Regions from separate parts of the Planococcus shenhongbingii genome, predicted to be linked through region 2. Evidence: riboswitches for the same ligand, from Rfam matches in the RefSeq annotation. Region 2 holds a riboswitch; the other holds the start of a gene.
What was found. A riboswitch is a leader RNA that binds a small molecule or an ion and turns the genes downstream of it on or off. The one in region 2 is predicted to bind S-adenosylmethionine.
Positions count from the first base shown of each region.

Region 1: it holds a riboswitch for S-adenosylmethionine, as region 2 does, so the genes downstream of both, QWY16_RS04045 (MetQ/NlpA family ABC transporter substrate-binding protein) here and QWY16_RS19120 (transporter substrate-binding domain-containing protein) in region 2, are expected to answer to the same signal.

Region 1 covers NZ_CP129235.1:805,103-814,299, reverse strand. The annotation lists gene QWY16_RS04070 (CaiB/BaiF CoA transferase family protein) at 257-1,447, opposite strand; gene QWY16_RS04065 (alpha-hydroxy acid oxidase) at 1,461-2,603, opposite strand; gene QWY16_RS04060 (enoyl-CoA hydratase/isomerase family protein) at 2,620-3,396, opposite strand; gene QWY16_RS04055 (methionine ABC transporter permease) at 3,415-4,086, opposite strand; gene QWY16_RS04050 (methionine ABC transporter ATP-binding protein) at 4,073-5,101, opposite strand; gene QWY16_RS04045 (MetQ/NlpA family ABC transporter substrate-binding protein) at 5,167-5,976, opposite strand; SAM riboswitch class I at 6,072-6,184, opposite strand; gene ltaS (lipoteichoic acid synthase) at 6,530-8,518, opposite strand; gene QWY16_RS04035 (SDR family oxidoreductase) at 9,154-9,197, opposite strand, start outside.
Region 2 covers NZ_CP129235.1:3,935,945-3,945,141, reverse strand. The annotation lists gene QWY16_RS19150 (nitroreductase family protein) at 1-178, opposite strand, end outside; gene deoD (purine-nucleoside phosphorylase) at 565-1,284, shown strand; gene QWY16_RS19140 (zinc-binding dehydrogenase) at 1,566-2,525, shown strand; gene QWY16_RS19135 (nucleoside deaminase) at 2,705-3,187, shown strand; gene QWY16_RS19130 (DUF4317 domain-containing protein) at 3,322-4,515, shown strand; gene solA (N-methyl-L-tryptophan oxidase) at 4,730-5,869, opposite strand; SAM riboswitch class I at 6,212-6,316, shown strand; gene QWY16_RS19120 (transporter substrate-binding domain-containing protein) at 6,444-7,259, shown strand; gene QWY16_RS19115 (amino acid ABC transporter permease) at 7,281-8,003, shown strand; gene QWY16_RS19110 (amino acid ABC transporter ATP-binding protein) at 8,000-8,740, shown strand; gene mmuM (homocysteine S-methyltransferase) at 8,782-9,197, shown strand, end outside.

The DNA.
Region 1 (9,197 bases), 850 kb from region 2:
CTTTATTATTGAAATATAGTAAAAAAAGAGTTGACTTCTTTTCGGATTTCAGAGGGGATGGTTAAGTCTCCGGGGATTCCAAAGCGAGGCAAAAGGAGATACAAGAGGATAATCCTATAATTCAACTTAACTAAAATAAAAAGTTAATCCTCCATATAACAGCGGATGGGGTGTGGCATGAAAGTGGGTTTCTATAATTTTAAAGAGCCTCTCCGACAGATGCCGGAGAGGCTCTTCACTTTCTATATAACAGAAATTACAGGAAAACTTTATTCCCTTTCAATTCTTCGATGTCTGCTTCTGAAAATCCAAGTTCCTGCAAAATTTCTTCATTGTGCTGGCCAAGAGTCGGCGCCGGTTTATTGATTTGGCCTGGCGTTTCAGAGAATTTCGCCGGGAATCCCAGAGTTTTCACAGTGCCTGCAACAGGATGTTCAAACTGCTGGATCATTTGGCGGAAATTGATATGCGGGTCCGCCAATGTTTGATTATAAGAATAGATCGGGCCGCACGGAATGCCGCTTTTGTCCAATAATTGAAGCCAGTGTTCAGCTGAATGTTCAGCAAACACGGTTTCGATTTCTTGTTCCAGCTCTTCCGAATGATCATTCCGTTTGCTGTTTGTTTCATATCTTGGGTCTTCCAGCCATTCAGGTTTTTCAACGACTTCCAGACAGAATTTCTCCCACAATTTTTGATTGCCGGCACCTACCAGAATCGAACCATCTTTGGTTTCGTATCCTTGGTAAGGGGCAGAAACCCGGTGAGCCGTGCCATTGCGGGAAGCAACTTCGCCTTTTCCAAAATAAGCCGCCGCTTCCCATACTGTCCAAGCCAATCCGGAATCGACCAGCGATACATCGATGTATTGCCCTTCCCCGGTTTTCAGCTGATGGATATAAGCTGCCATGATTGACTGGATTGCCGTTTGGGCAGCTGCGATATCGTTGATGGCGATTCCCACTTTTACCGGCTTGCCTTGCTTTTCGCCGGTCATGTCGATAAAGCCACCGAGTCCTTGGGCCATAATGTCATAGCCGCCTTTTTGGCTGTAGGGACCGGTCTGTCCATATCCGGAAATCGAGCAATAAATAAGCGCAGGATTAACGGCTTTCAATGCCTCGTATCCGATTCCCAGCTTATCCGCCACACCTGGCCGGTAATTTTCAATCACCACATCAGCCGTCCGGATCAATTCCTTGAAAACAGCCAGTCCTTCCGGCGCTTTCAGATCCAGGCACATGCCGCGTTTGTTGCGGTTGACCATCATATACATATAGCTTTCTTCGTTTATATAAGGGCCCATTTTACGGGTGTCGTCCCCGCCAGCCGCTTTTTCAACTTTAATGACGTCAGCACCCATATCGCCGAGAACCATTGTGCAATAAGGCCCCGCCAATACTTGCGTCAAATCCACCACGCGCAGACCCTGCAAAGCTTGTTTCACCGTTAACCTCTCCTTACTCTCTGATCAATTTAATAGAAGCGAATTTTGATATATCCGGAATGCCAGCTAATGCCAGCGACACTTTCGTTTCTTCTATAAAGTTTTCCAGTACTTGTTCGACGCCAGCCTGCCCAGCAACAGCCAGCCCATAAATATAAGGCCGGCCGAGCAGCACGGCATCTGCACCAAGCGCCAAAGCCTTTACAAGATCTGTGCCTCTTCGGATGCCGCTGTCCAACAAGAGCGGGATTCTTCCGTTAACCGCTTCGGCAATCAGCGGCAATGCATCAAGTGATGCCGCTACACCGTCCAATTGGCGGCCTCCGTGATTAGAGACGATGATGCCATCAATCCCTGCTTCTATAGCCAGTATGGCATCATCCGGATGGAGGATGCCTTTCAGCAAGACGGGCAACGTGGTCGCTTGTTTGATGTCTTCGATTTTTTTCCAATCGAATGATGGATGATGGATATTCTCCAAAATGCCTTGGATAATGCCTGCATCACTCGTATCAGTCAATGATTCCATAAAAACACGGTCATTGAGGTAATTTGCTTTCCCTATGCCTTCACGCAGCGGGGAAAAGTTGTTTCGCAGATCTTCTTCCCGCCAGCCGAGCATGACCGTATCCACGGTCACCACAATGGCTTCATATCCAGCTTGTTCAGCGCGTTTCAGCATACTGTATGAAACGGCTTCGTTATTCGACCAATACAGCTGGAACCATCTTGGGTTAGTTCCTGCCGCTTCTGCGATGTCTTCCAGTGAATAGCTGGAGACGGTGCTGGCGATAAAAGGCACATTCCATTTTGCGGCTGCGCGGACAGAAGCGAGATCTCCGTCTTCATGGGCAAGTCTCTGCATGCCGATCGGTGCCAGCAAAAAAGGATGGGCGTACTTATGTCCAAATAAAGTGATTGAAGTATCAATTGAAGAAACATCATTCAGCATGCGGGGCAAGATGGCCCATTTCGAGAAAGCGGAACGGTTCCGGCGCAGCGTTTCTTCTGCTCCAGCACCTGAACGGATATGCCCGAACTCATGTGCTTTCATTTTCTGCTCTGCGCTTTGTTCCCAGTCTTCATGCGTCAGCGGAGAATCATTTTGAGAGGCGATGTTTTTTAAAAACGCATCCCCTTCTAATCTGCTGCTCATCAGAATCGCTCCTTTATCAAGTGAAATTCGGTTGTCTTTTCTCCAGGAAAGCTTGAATGCCTTCTTTATAATCATCGGACTCGAAAGAATCCAAAATCAGCGAAGCCATTTGTTCATCTTCTGATTGTGCTCCGTCAATGATGGCTTGAATCACTTTTTTATTGCCATGCATCGCTGTTGAAGACACAGCAGCCAGTTCCTGGGCAAAACTCCATGCCGCCTCATTGGCCGCATCTCCTTCGTGCAGCTGCTGCACGATACCAAGTTCTTCCGCTTCTTCCGCTTTGATCAGTTTCCCGGTATACAGGAGCTCTTTTGTTTTAACCGGGCCGATCACGTTCAACAAGCGTTTTGTGCTCCGCAGATTATAGATGATGCCAAGGCGTGCCGCTGTAATGCCGAATTTGCTGTCAGTTGACGCAATGCGGAAATCACAGGACATCGCCAATTCCAATCCACCGCCGATTGCCAGTTTCCGGATTAATGCGATGGTCGGCTTCGGAAAACGGTAAAGCTGCTCAATCGCTGCCAGGGCATGGTCGTTATAGTTTTTCGCTTTTTGCTGAGACAAACGATTGTCCATGAATTCCTTGATATCCGCCCCTGCTGAAAAAGCCCGGTTATCGACGCCTCTAAGAATCAGCACTTTAATAGAAGAATCTTCAGCCGCTTCAGTCAGCAATGACGGCAATTGCTTGAACATGTCGAGTGAAAATGCATTGCGCTGGTCCGCGCGGTTGATCACCAGTGTCGCGATCGCTCCGTCTTTCTCCAGATACAAGTCGTTTTGCATTGAAATAATCTCCTCTGTTTAATCTTTTTTTAAGCGTGCCGAGAAATAGTTTCCAAGACTTTGAACGCCTTGAACCAGAATGATTAAGATAAAAACGGTAGCATACATGACATCGACTTCATAGCGCAGATGGCCATAACGGTAAGCCAAGTCACCCAAGCCGCCTGCTCCGACAAGCCCGGCCATCGCTGTAGCGCCGATTAGCCCGACTGTAGCAATCGTCAACCCAAGGACAATCGACGGGCGCGCTTCGCGCAATAAAACATTCCAGATAATATGTCTTGTTTTGATGCCCATCGCTTCATAAGCTTCACGGACACCGCTGTCCACTTCCAATAAAGAAGACTCCATTAACCGGGCTATATACGGCGCGGTATAAATGACTAAAGGCACGATAACGCCTTGGACGCCAATCGTTGTACCGACAAGCAGCTTCGTAAATGGCAAGATGAAAAACAACAGAATAATGAACGGAATTGAACGGATTATGTTGACAAGCAGATTCAGGATTTGATATACCCATTTGTTTTCCCAAGCTTGCCCGCGCCGCGTCAATACAAGCAAAATCCCTAAAGGTATTCCCAGTACAGCGGAAATCGCCAGTGAAATCAACACCATTTGAGCTGTTTCAAGAACTGCGGTCCCAATCACCGGCAGCCATTGTTCAATGAATGTATTAAATCTTTCCATATTGATCATCCCATTCCTCAATCACTACACCCTTGGATTTTAAAAACTCCAACGAGCGGCCAACTTCTTCTTTTGCTCCTGCAATATGCACATCCAGGTTTCCAATGACCCCATTTTTCAATTCCATGATGTTCGCCGTTAAAATATTCGGCTTTACATCAAATTCTTTTGCCATAGCAGCAAGAACCGGATCTCCTGTAGCTTCTCCGCGGAACGTCAGACGCAGCACTGAACCGCTTTTCTTCAGGTTGGCGACAAACTCCTTCGACAATTTCCGCTGCGAAATCGTATTCAGGAAACTCCGTGTCGTTTTATGCTGTGGTTTTGAAAACAAATCGATTACCGGACCGTCTTCCACAATTTCACCACCGTCCATCACATAGACATGGTCGCATATTTTCTGAATAACATGCATTTCATGGGTGATCAGCAAGATAGTGATGCCGAATTCCGCATTAATCTTCAGCAGCAAATCCAGAATCGATTCGGTGGTTTCAGGATCAAGTGCGCTCGTCGCTTCATCGCTGAGCAAGACATCCGGCTCTTGTGCAAGGGCACGGGCAATGGCGACACGCTGTTTTTGTCCGCCTGATAATTGGGCCGGGTAAGCGTTTTTCTTTTCCGTTAAGCCCACAATCTCCAGATACTTTTCCACTCGCTTTGGAATTTCCGCAGCTTCCACTCCGATCAGCTTTAAAGGAATGGAGATATTCTCTTCGACTGTAGCGGTGCGAAGCAAATTGAACCCTTGGAAAATCATGCCGATATTTTTGCGTTCTTCCAACAGCTCGCTTTTCGACAGCTCCGTAAACTCCCGGTCATTCAGCCGCACTTTTCCAGCGGTTGGAGCTTCCAGTAAATTGACGCAGCGGATCAACGTGCTTTTCCCGGCTCCGCTATAGCCGATGACGCCATGGATTTCCCCTTTTTTCACATGCAGCGATACATCGCTCACTGCCCGGATAACTCCTTTTTTCGATTTAAATTCTTTTGAAACATTCTCTAGTTGAATCATGCTCGTTACACTTCCTTCTAAATAGGAAAGGCCCGTGGCATAAATGCCACGCGGCTCTCCGAATTTTACCAGATTGGCAATACAGACCCATCGAATTCTTCTTCGATAAAGGCTTTGACTTTATCAGACTGATAAGCCGCGTTCAGCTTTTCAAGTACAGCGTCGTCTTTGTTTTCTTCTCTTACCACAATATGGTTGACGTATGGAGAATCGCTTGATTCCAATAAAATCGAATCTTCAAGTGTATTTAATCCTGCTTCAATCGCCCAGTTTGTGTTGATGGCTGCTGCGTCCAGTTCGCTTAACTGCTTCGGAATCTGCGCTGCTTCCAACTCGATAAACTCAAGTTCCTGCGGGTTTTCTTCTACATCGAAAACCGATGCCGTTTCTTCCGTTCCTTCTTTCAGCGTGATGATTCCCGCTTCTTCCAGGATGAACAAGGCACGAGCGCCGTTCGTTGGATCGTTCGGCAAACCGAATGTTGAGCCTTTCGGCAATTTTTCAATGGAGTCATATTCGTTTGAATAAACGCCCATTGGGTTTAGAATCGTTGTAGCGCCAGGCACCAGAGTCGTTCCATGATCTTCATTGAACGCTTCCAGGAATGGTTTATGCTGGTAGCTATTGACGTCCAAATCGCCTTCAGAAAGCGCCGTGTTCGGCAACACATAATCGGTAAAGACTTTCAGCTCAATTTCCAGTCCGTCTTCTTTAGCGACTTCCGATACCACTTCCATGATTTGCTCATGGGGGCCAGAAGTAACACCCACCACTAATTTTTCTTCGCTCAATTCAGTGGACTCGGCATTGCCGCTGCATCCTGCCAATAAACCTGCTGCAAAAGTTAAAGCTGTAAAGACGCCTAGTTTTCTCATTTTAATATCCCCCAATAGTTTTTTAAGCTCGAAATACGAAAAAGCCTCTCTTTCCATAAAGAAAGAGAGGCACAAATTTATCGTAAATTCATCCTCTCTTATCTTTCAGAACTTTTCAGTTCTGCTGGATGTAGCACCTTTCCATGTGATTAACATGGATGGTTGCCGAGCTTCATAGGGCCAGTCCCTCCGCTACTCTTGATAAGAGATTAGTTGCTTATTCAATTGCGAAACCTTATTGATAAATTTAGCGCATTAACACATCAAAGTCAACGTTTTCTTAATATTATTTTTTCTTCAAATTGTATATTAATTATCTTCGGCGTTTTACTTCAACCAAAACCTTTGATGAACTGGCAGTTAGCGGACAAGCAATCGGATTCAAATTTCACAATTCTTTACATCTTCTTTGCAATAGATTATCAATGCTTTGAGATACTGTTGTTAACAAGCAAAAGAAGGTGTTGGAGCACAGGAGCAAAAGGCAGAAAAAAAGAGGCTATCTCCAAAGCCAGCAAAAGCCGGCTTCTCAGATACCTCTTCTATCGTTCAGTTATTTAATGGGTTCGACCGGTTCGACAGCCGGTTCTTCAACCGGTCCTACAGCCGGTTTGTTCAAATAATTATAGTCGGCTGGATTAATGGGCTTGAATCCATCAGGTGTATAGAATCTCAGCAAGTCGCCGTTGACTACCCGGTCTGACAGCTGCAATTCATAATTCCCATACTGCTGGAGTTTTTGCGCTTGTTCCAGTTGATTTTCTTCGATCGGCATACCTGTTTTCGGATCATAGAAATTGTCGCCGATTGAATAGATCTCCGGGCTGGCATAATCACCATTTCTGAAAGTCACCAGTTCTTCATGTTCATCGGACAATAGATCTGTACCGAACTGGATATAATTCTGTGTTTCAACTCCAAGCAAATGCATCACAGTCGGCAGAAGGTCAATTTGGCCGCCATACGTATGGTTGATGCCGCCTTCCATGCCTGGCACGTGAATGAACAGCGGAACCCGCTGCAGCTTGGTATTTTCAACTGGAGTGATTTCTTTCGAAAGCACTTGTTCCATCGCTTTATTGTGATTGTCGGAAATTCCGTAATGGTCGCCGTACATCACAATCATTGTGTTGTCCGCTAAACCGGATTGTTCCAGATCCGCAAAAAACTGCTGAATCGCTTCATCCGCGTAGCGCGCCGTCTGGAAGTAATTATCGACACTTGCATCACCCGTCGTGCCTTTTCCGATTGTCGTCAACTCTTGGTCGATTTTATAAGGGAAATGGTGTGACACCGTGATGAATTTCGAATAAAAAGGCTCCGGCAATGTGGCCAGCATATCTGCCGACTGTTCAAAGAACGGCTTATCCATGACGCCGTATTCTGCCATATCTGCTTCAGTCAAGCCGGTATAAGACTCAATATCAAAGAAATGGTCATAGCCAAAGGATTTATAGATTTCAGAGCGATTCCAGAATGTTCCATTATTGCCGTGGAATACAGCTGATGTATATCCTTTATCCTTTAAAATGGCAGGAGCTGACTGGTACGTATTGTCGCTTTTCGTAATAAAAGCCGATCCTTTGGACAAACCGAATAGCGAGTTTTCCAGCAGGAATTCCGCATCCGCTGTTTTACCTTGAGCGGTTTGATGGAAGAAATTATCGAAATACAGTGTGTTTTGATCTTTAATCATTGAATTTAAAAACGGAGTCACTTCTTCCCCGTTCAATTTATAGTCCATCAAAAATGTTTGCATCGATTCCAGATGCAGGTAAACAACATTCATCCCTTCAGCTGCACCGAAATACGCTTCGTTTGGAGCTGCATGATTGGCTTTTGTGTAGTTCAATACTTCTGTGACTTCGTCGCTGTCAGCCAATACTCGTTGAGAAGAGGATTTAAGCGTTTCAACGGAGTCGTAAAGAGCGTAATTATACATGCCTAAATACTTCACAATATAACTTCTGTCAAAACCGCGGGTCAATAATTCCGGCCGGTCTGCTTCTGCCAAGCCAAGATTAAAGAACGAAACGGCCAATGCGATGGTGATGACCGGAAGGACAGTTTTGGTTTTGAAGTTGCGGGACTCTTTCTTGACTCTTTTCGAAAATACTAAATATGCCAGTAAAACAACATCCACAAAGAAAAGTAAATCGGTTGGCTGTATCAGTGTAGCGATGCTGCCGCCCAAATCGCCGAAATTCTGTGTTTGGAACATTGTCGGCAACGTGATGAAATCACTGAAAAATCGGTAGTACACCACGTTCGCATACAAAAAGACAGACATGAGGATATAGATTACTAGGAGTGATATGTATTTTCGCGTTCCTTTAAAAAAGAGCGACAAGCTTAAAAGCAACAGCGCGGATCCGAGTGGGTTGATGAACAGCAGGAACTCCTGGAGGAATCCGTCGACATCTAATTTAAATTGTGTTTTTTGGGATACATAGGTCTTCATCCATAGCATAACAACAGCTAATAGAAAAAGAGGTACATACTTGTTATAAGTTTTAGTATTCGCAGTTTTGTTTTTCTCCATATTGCACCTTCTCATTATTAAACTTCACGGGAACTGTTCGGACATTGAACTAAAAAAGCTTGAAGTCAGATAACCTCAAGCGAGAACTTCTTACAAAGAATGACAAACTCCATTTTACTAAAATACTAATAAAAATGACAGTTTAAAGTTTTCCGCTCTCACAGCTACTGTTTCAAAAGAAATAAAACCCTCTATATTTTAGGAACGATTCGCCTTGCTTAAGGTTCCCAAAGCTTGGTTTTTCATTTCCAGTGCGGGCGGTTATTTTCCCCGCTGGCTTTCGCATATTTCGCTGTGAGATAAATAACCCGTTCCGGCTCGATTGTTAGCCATTCTCAGCGTCTAATGAAATAATATTATTAATTCGTATAAGCAACTTTGACTAGTCTTATAACGAAGCTGTTGTTTTATTAAAAAGTGATTAATGTTTGATTAAAATTTCCCTATCTTTCTAGTTTACCACAAATAGGGAAGTTCTTCCAAACTATTTAAATGAAATTGTTCCATATCATATTCTTCTCCTAACAAAAACAAGCAGCTACTGAAGCAGGAGACAAATTATCCTGCAGCAGCAGCTGCATCAAATACTTGAGCCAGATGTACTTACAGCCGGAAGCCAATAAACCTTTCCTACTTTAAAGAGCCCGTTGTTTCCAATCTTCCAGCACCGCTTTTTCTT
Region 2 (9,197 bases):
TGAAGCGCCAAGGTTGGTTGTTACCTGAAGAAGGTGCCCAACGAGCTGCTTCGAATAGTCTATTTAATACGTCGTCCGCTACTGGTTTGTCAGCGTAAGAACGTGGAGACCAACGATTTAAAAATAAGTCTGCAATTTTGTGTTCAGGTGTTCGGTGATCTTTTGCTTGGAATGTCATAATAAAATCCTCCTAATGGTATCAAACTCCCTTGTTTATTTTAAATTATTTAAGCAAGTTTGCAAGTAATATGACTTACGAAAAGTAAGCGTGTAACTTATTCGTAAGATAGTGTAAGGAATTTACTCAATCAAGTTGAAATAATTAACTTCCGTATACTCGAAACTAAATACTTTTCTGTTCAGCATTTATACTCATGCATCAGCTACTAACCTCTTTACTAAAGTAGATTGATCGTTTTGGAGAATATACGCTGTAAGCAATGCAGGCTATTTTAATAGGACTTACTATAGAAGCCAGCTCCAGAAAAAATAAACTAACGTAGAATTTCCAAGAGATAGTAAACCGTGTATGGTAAGATTATAAAACTTTAAGGAGAGAATAAAATGGACAATAATGAATTAAAAGAAACACCGCATATTAAGCCAAACGGAGTAGAAATAGCCGAAACGATCCTTTTGCCAGGAGATCCTTATCGTGCAAGGTTTATAGCGGAAACCTTTTTAGACAATCCTGTTCTTTTTAATGATGTCAGAGGAATGCTGGGGTATACAGGTGAATATAAAGGGAAGAAAGTTTCTGTTATGGGTACCGGCATGGGGGCGCCAAGCATGGCCATCTATTCGTGGGAATTGATTAATGTTTTTGGAGTTAAAAATTTAATTCGTATCGGTTCATGTGGAGCGATGCAAGAAGATATTAAATTATATGATCTGATCTTTGCTATGGGAGCAGCAACGAATTCAAATTATGCACATCAATGGAATCTTCCAGGTCAATTTCCGATTACAGCGTCTTTCGAACTATTGGAGAAAGCCAAGAAAGCAGCTGACGAAAAGAATTATAAGGTTCATATAGGGAATGTATTATCTAGTGATGTTTTCTATAATGCGGATGAAACTGCCACAGAAAAATGGGCTAAGATGGGCATATTGGCGGAAGAAATGGAAACGACAAGTTTATATATGAACGCCGCCAGTGCCGGAGTTAAGGCATTAACCATTTTGACAGTAAGTGACCATATGATTACTCATGAACAAACCACCCAAGAGGAAAGACAAACTTCATTTACGCAGATGGTTGAAATCGCTTTGGATATCGTTTGAAAGTAGTTGGATTGAAGATTTTTCGAGCAGTGAGCCGGAAAACAGGGTGGCCAGACAGTTGCATGAAAAGCTGGGATTTAGAGCAGATCCCCGGTAATCGACGGGGAAGTCATTCATAAACTGGCGTATTAAGAAGAGAAAACATAAGAGCCCCGGTAATTTTCCGTCAGGAGAATGCCGGGGCTTGTTTTTTGGCCCTAAGGTGAAAAGTCTGCATAAAATCTATAACTTTGTTATGTTTAAGCTGGATTAACAAACATTTATTAAGAGGAGGAAACAGCATGAAAGGTTGGCAATTTACTAAAACGCATGAACCACTTAAGCTCGTAGAACAGGAAGTTCCGAAAGCGGCTCCAGGACGTGTAGTGATTGATACGGCGGCAGTAGGTTTATGCCATTCTGATGTTGGGACTCTGGAAGATGAGGGCTGGATGGCATTGATGCATCCGCCAGTTATTATGGGCCATGAGAATGCGGGAACAATTTCTGAAGTAGGGGAAGGCGTCACGGATTTTAAAGTAGGAGACCGGGTCGCTATCTGTCCAACCGGACCATCCGGCACGAATCCAGGATATCATTATGATGGTGGTTTCGGAACAAAAATTCATGCGCCAGCAGAAGATTTAGTTCATGTTCCTGATGGACTTTCAATGGAAATGGCTGCTGCGGCGACGGATGCGGGTATGACTTCCTATTCCGCCTTGTTTAATATAGGACAAGCAACTCCTGATATGAAAGTCGGTTTAATTGGTATTGGCGGACTGGGTCAATTTGCATTGCAAGCGGCTATTGCAAAAGGATTTACAAATGTCTATGCAGCAGATGTGAGCGAGAAAGCGCGTGAATTGGCTAAAGAAATAGGAGCAGTAGAAGTTGTATCTGATATCAAAGATTTAGCAGACAAAGAGTTAGACTTAATTGTGGATTATGCCGGGTTTGGTAATACCACTTCAGATGCATTAGAGGTGGTTAAAAGAGGTGGAACTGTCGTATTGGTAGGCATGGGGAAACTGGAAACTACCATTAACACGGCCACTTTTATCACAGGCGCTAAGAGATTATTAGCAAATGTGGGAGGGACGCCTCAGGATATTGCTGAAATTTATGAATTGATGGCGGCAGGCAAACTGAGTCCAAAATTAACGAAGATTAAATTTGAAGACATTCCTGAAGGCATTGAAAAACTAAAAGCTGGAGAAGTACAAGGCCGTTTAGTAGCTGTGTATGATGGAAGTGAATAAATATTAATAGGTAATTACATCAAAAAGTCTCAATGGAATTTGTTCATGAGACTTTTTGATTTTGTAAAAGACAGTCTCCTCCTCTCAAAGAGCTCCTATGCAAAATTAGTAGAGGCAAAGGCTATCTCAAATCTAAAATAATTGACTTTCGGATAGTTAGCGATAAAGGAGGCAGAAATATGATCAGCGAAACCGATTTAAAACACCTGCGGCGCTGTGTGGAACTCGCGGAAACGGCTTTGGAAAAAGGAGACGAACCATTCGGCTCTGTCCTGGTATCAGCTGCGGGGGGAGTGCTTTTTGAAGACCATAATCATGTGGCCGGCGGTGACCATACGCAGCATCCCGAGTTTGCGATTGCCAGGTGGGCAGCAAATAATCTGGCTCCTGAAGAAAGAAGCAAGGCAACGGTCTATACTTCCGGTGAACATTGTCCGATGTGTGCAGCGGCTCACGGATGGGTTGGCCTGGGCAGAATCGTGTACGCCAGTTCTTCTGAGCAATTAGCCGGCTGGTTAAGTGAAATGGGCGCTGCACCGTCCCGTGTCCGGAATCTGGCCATTCCGGATGTGATTACGGATACGGAAGTGGAAGGACCGGTTCCTGAACTGTCGGAACAGGTTCATCAATTGCACCGCCGATCATATGAAGCAAGCCGGTAAACAGATTGTGACATCATCTTCATTTCATTTGTTGTTATAATATAAGAGTGTCAAAAGCTGAACCGTAGCTTTGAACACTCTTTTTTTTTTTGCGCACAACACGGATTTTACTAGCCAGGGAGTTGGAAATAGAAATGAACAATAAAGATATAGCAGATATCCGCAAACGATTTAAGCTCGATACTGATTTATTGAAAATCGCGAACATTTACAATGTGTACATCCAGCAGGAAAGCAGTGAAATCTTTCACGAAGAAAGCCGCTCGTTTTCTTTATTGGACCGGGAGCAGCAGGAGCTGTTTCTTGCCAATTTCAAGAAGGTATTGGGCGGGAAGCTCGATGTGAAACTGTTTGAAGTGAAGTTCCAGCCGCAGGAAGAGGGCCAGGCAGACCATACGCAGCGGCTCCTGTATGAAGGCCTCGAGGCAGAGGATGTGGCGGAATGGCAAGCGAATATGCAGCGCATCGCCTTGAAGATGGTGGAAGAAAAACCGTATGAAAAAGATATGGTCATCACGTTTATTCGCGGAACGTATTTCAAAACGACGAAGCGCCAGGCAGATGAAACGGAAATCGACATGCGGGATGAAGTGTTTACCACGCCGTTTATCCTCGGCAGCATGAACCAGACTGAACTGCCGAAAAGTTCACTGGTGTTTGACTTTGTCGAAAAAGAATTCAAGTCAAATGTGTTGGTCGATCCCGTCATTAAATTGGCTTCTCCAGTTGGCGGATTTTTGTTCCCGAGCTTCACGGACAATGCCGCGGACATTCATCACATCGTTTATGCTTCGGGCAAAGCGAACAAACCGGATTTCCAGTTTATCGAGAACGTCTTGAACGGCAACGAAATCATGACCGCCGAGGAAGATAAAGCAGTGTTTGAGGAAATTGTCAAAGCCGTGATCGGAGAAGAAGTGAATTCAAGAACCCTTGCCGGTCTCTATGATGAGATCAATCTCATGCTGGAAGTGGAAAAAGAAGCTGAGAATGAAGATGAGGAGCCGCCAGTTTTGGATACGGTAGAAGTGACACGTGTCTTGAAGGCGAGCGGCGTCAAAGATGTAAGTAGCGAAAAAGTGGAAAGGGCCTTCCAGCAAGTGGTGGAAGACAAAAACTACGAAATGAAAGCGAGCCACGTCGTGCCGAGCTACGCGTCCAAGTCGATCAAAATCAACACAAAAGTCGCGGAAATCAAAATCAGCCCGCAAGACTTACGATACGTCAAAGGCGTCAATTTCAACGGCAAACGCTGCATTTTGATTGAAGTGGAAGAAGACACGATGATTGAAGGGTTTAAACTGCTTGAGGAAGAGCAGCTGGAGTAGGGATTTGAGCAATTCCTCAGTTAATTGAAATAGGCTGTCTTAAGGCTTCAAAATATCGTATATTTCCCGGGAAATAAAATGTTTACTGGTGAAGACAGTTGCGAATTCTCTTTAGGCTCTCTTCGTTCATCAAATTAAATCATGAAAAAAAGCATCTCATAAGAGGTGCTTTTTTTCTGTCTGTATCCTTAAGTATTAGCTATAAGAAAAATCACTATTTGAATCGCTTGAGAGAGAAGCTGGAAATATCAAAGGCGCTTTGGCCTTCCAAAGCCATTTGGCTCAATACTTCTCCCATCGCGCTGCCGAATTTAAAGCCATGCCCCGAAAAGCCGCAGGCAAAAATGACTTGCGGATGGTCTGGATGATAATCAACGATAAAATCATGGTCGTGCGAGTTTGTATACAGACAGGTTTTTCCTTGATTCAATGTGCCGTTTGCTTCCGGCATATAGGTTTGAAGCATATGCCTTAAGTCGCCTTCATCGCTTTCATACAGTCCGAAGTTCTGGGTATGCACGTCCGGGTCAATCGACTGCCCGCCATCCGATTTTCCGATTTTGAGGCCGGCACCATTCAAATTAGGGAAACCATAAGCTTTTTTATCACCGTCCTCGATAAAGAAGGCTGGAAATTTGGCACCGCTGAACAGATCGGAAGGTGCATCAAACCAGCCGACGGCTTTGCGTGTCGGCTGAATCGGAAGGCTTAACTCCGGCAATAACTTTGCGGCCCAGGCACCGGCAGTGATAATTACTTTTTTTGCATAAAAGAGAGTATGGTCGGTTGAAATTTTTATCCCATTTGCATTATTCACATCGATGTGCCGAACGGGTGTATTGGGGACAAGATTCGCACCGTTTTTAAGAGCGGTTTCCTTGTAAGCCCGGATGGCCGCCTCGCTGTAAATGATTCCCGATCCTGCTTCAAAGCACCCGATAAAGTGGTCCGGCACCGAAAAACCGGGCCACCTGCTTTGGATTTCCTGGCCGTTTAAGATTTCCAAAGGGAGATCATATTTCTGAGCGGCCGCGATTGTTTCTTGCAGAAAAGGCGAATCTTTCGGGCCAATGCCAAGAACACCGGTTTTTTCAAAAATTTTGTAGCCTGTCTGCTGTTCGAGCTCCTCCCATAATCGCTGGGCACGCTTCACAAGCGTCACGTATTGTCTGCCTTCACCATAAGCATGCCGGATCAAGCGGGTGTCCCCGTGATGGCTTCCGTTAATGTGCGGCGGGTCGAAGGCATCAATTAGCAGGGTCTTTGCATTCTGTTTCGCCAAAAAGGCGCCAGCAGCCATTCCCATCGTTCCCGCACCTACGATGGCTACATCATATACAGGTTCTTTTGTCATTGCCAGTTCGCTCCGCTCTTTTTTAAATTTGGGCCATTGTTCAGAAAGTCAGGACAGCATAAAGTGAATTAGTAAAAAGGCATAAGAAGTATTATTAGATAGTATTTAAGATTCGAATTATTGTCAAATGGGCTGTTCAAACTTTGAAGTAGGGCAGAGGAAGCCCTCTTTGCAGAGATTTCAACCGCAACTACAGCGCTGGCCAGTAAAATGAGCTCGTGTATTTCGATCATATTCTTTCTGTTTTCATAAAAAATAAGCGATAAAAATTCAAAATAGAGAAAAATGTATTTGACAGAACGGGCAATGTAAAATACTATCTGTATTATGTAAAAATTAAATAACTTATCAAGAGAGACTGAGGGACAGGCCCAATGACGTCCAGCAACCATCATTTTTTATGAGAGGTGCTAATTCCTGCAGAGCGTTTGCTCTGAAAGATAAGATCTAGATTAAAACCTATTTCCTATCGGAATAGGTTTTTTGTGTTTTTTGGCCTCATTCATTCAAGCAGCGCAAAGCTTTGGGTATGAAAGAACTTTGCGACTCTCTTTACCAACAAAGGAGTTTTAACATGAAAAGAAAACAGTACATATCCCTTTCTCTGGTTTTATTGCTAGGCGCAGGCGGCGTTCTAAGCGGATGTTCGTCAAAAGAAGCAGCAAGTGCTACAGGCGAGCAAGTGATTCTGGTCGGAACGCAAAACGATTATCCGCCTTTTGCTTTTGCGGATGAGAACAACGAACTGACCGGATACGATGTAGAAGTGGTCAAAGCGGTCGATGAGAAATTGGACGGCTACACGTTCGAATTCACCGCCGTTCCATGGGACAGCATGTTCCTGGCGCTGGAATCCAATAAAATCCAGGCAATTGCCGATCAAGTCGCAAAAACTCCGGAACGCCAGGAAAAGTATTTGTTCACCGATGAATCTTATTTTGCAGCGGAAACCGTTATTGCTGTGAAAACAGGAAGGGAAGACATTCAAACCATTGAGGATTTGGAAGGCAAGAAAATCGGCGCTTTAGCGGGAGATTCTTACACATTGTTGCTTGAGGAGTACAACAAAAAAGCAGAAAAAGCGATTGATTTGAAGTACAGTGAAAGCGGCAACCCTTCAGAAATTTTGCAGGATGTGCAAAACGGCCGGCTTGATGCTTATGTAAACGATCCGATCATGATTAATGCAGTCTTGGAGAAGAATGATTTGGACGTTGAAATTGTCGGCCAGCCTTTGGTTAATGATGATATGGGAATCGTATTGAAAAATGGGGAGCAGGGCGAAGAATTGAAGGCACTGATTGATCCCATTTTGGAAGAACTCAAGCAAGATGGCACTTTAGTTGAACTATCGAAAAAATGGACTGGCGGAGAGTACATCCCTGAATAGGTTTGTGGAGGGGAAGAGACAATGGAGAATTTACTGGATATCAATTTTTTAATAGAAAGCTTTCCGGCAATTATTTCACGGCTGCCCATCACCATAGGGATTGCGGTAGGTTCATTGATTTTAAGCTTGTTTATTGGCGTGACTACCGCCCTCATCAAAATTTACCGGATCCCGGTATTAAGGGTGATTTCATCCATTTACGTATCTTTTATCAGAGGAACCCCTTTATTGGTTCAGATCTATCTTGTATTTTATGGCATACCGAAAATTATTTATTATTTGCAGATCGAATACGGCTGGCTCCAATCGGCGGACGTCAACAGCATTCCACCTGAAGTTTATGCGCTATTGGCGTTTTCCGTGAATCTGGGAGCATACTTGTCCGAAACGATCCGTTCCGCTATTGAATCGGTTGATCGCGGGCAGTTTGAAGCCGCTAAATCGATAGGCATGAGCCCTGCACAGATGATGCTTAAAATCATTTTCCCGCAGGCTCTGACAGTAGCCATACCTAACCTTGGAAATATGTTTATCAGCACCATCAAAGATACCTCTCTTGTTTTCATTATTGGCGTTATAGACATTATGGGGCAAGCCAAAATTCTCGGTTCCCGCGGGTTAGCATTCTTTGAAGTGTATATCGCGGTATCGATTGTCTACTGGATTCTTTGTATAGCAGTAGAGCGATTGCTCGTGAAAATCGAGAAACGGGCTCGCAGATATGAAAGAGGGATTGCTGCATGATCAAATTGGAAAATATCCATAAATATTACGGTAACCAGCATGTGCTGAAAGGGATAAACCTTACAGTTGCCAAAGGTGAAGTGGTTGCCATTTTAGGGCCAAGCGGTTCAGGTAAATCAACATTATTGCGGTGTATTAATTTTTTGGAGCAGCCTAGCGGCGGAATTGTTGAAATCAACGATAAAAGAGTAGATGCTGAAACAGCGAGTAAAGCAGATATCGTTTCTTTAAGAAATTCGACAGGGATGGTCTTTCAGCAATACCATCTATTCAAGAATTTTACCGTTCTGCAAAATGTGATGGTCGGTTTAACCAGTGTCAAGAAAATACATAAAGTTGAAGCTAAGAAAAGAAGTATTGAAATTTTAGAAAGGGTAGGTTTAGCGAATAGGTTAAGCCACTACCCTGCACAACTTTCAGGCGGGCAGCAGCAACGGGTTGGGATTGCTCGTGCACTTGCACTCAATCCGGAAGTCCTATTGTTTGATGAACCGACTTCCTCACTTGATCCAGAACTGGTTGATGAAGTTTTGGCAACGATCAAAAAGGTAGCCAAGGAAGGAAATACGATGCTTATTGTGACACATGAACTGAATTTTGCACGTGACATTTCAGACCGCGTCATTTTCATGGAAGATGGCCTCATTGTTGAAGAAGGAACAGCTGAACAACTTTTTAATGATCCTAAAGTTGAGAGAACGAAGCAATTTTTAAGCAAAGCAATCAGAACCAATTAAAAAATGGTGAAATGAGCTTGGATAGAGGAAGGATGTTTGGATTGAACCCGATAGAGCAGATTTTGAATAGATTTCCTGTCGTGATTCTTGATGGTGCCATGGCCACAGAGCTTGAGAATCATGGCTGTAATTTGAACGATCGCTTGTGGTCCGCAAAAGTATTGATGGAGGATCCTAAGCTGATCAAGCAGGTGCATATGAGTTATTTTGAAGCGGGAGCGGATTGTGCGATTACTGCCAGCTATCAGGCAACTATTAAAGGGTATCAGGAAAGAGGATTAACTGGGGAAGAGGCAATTGGATTGATCAAAAAGTCTGTTCAAATTGCAGCAGAGGCCCGTAATGAATTTTGGGCAGCGTTAAATGATAAATCCAACAGGCCGAAACCTTTAGTTGCGGCTTCTGTAGGTCCATATGGTGCTTTTCTGTCGGATGGCTCTGAATATCGCGGTAATTA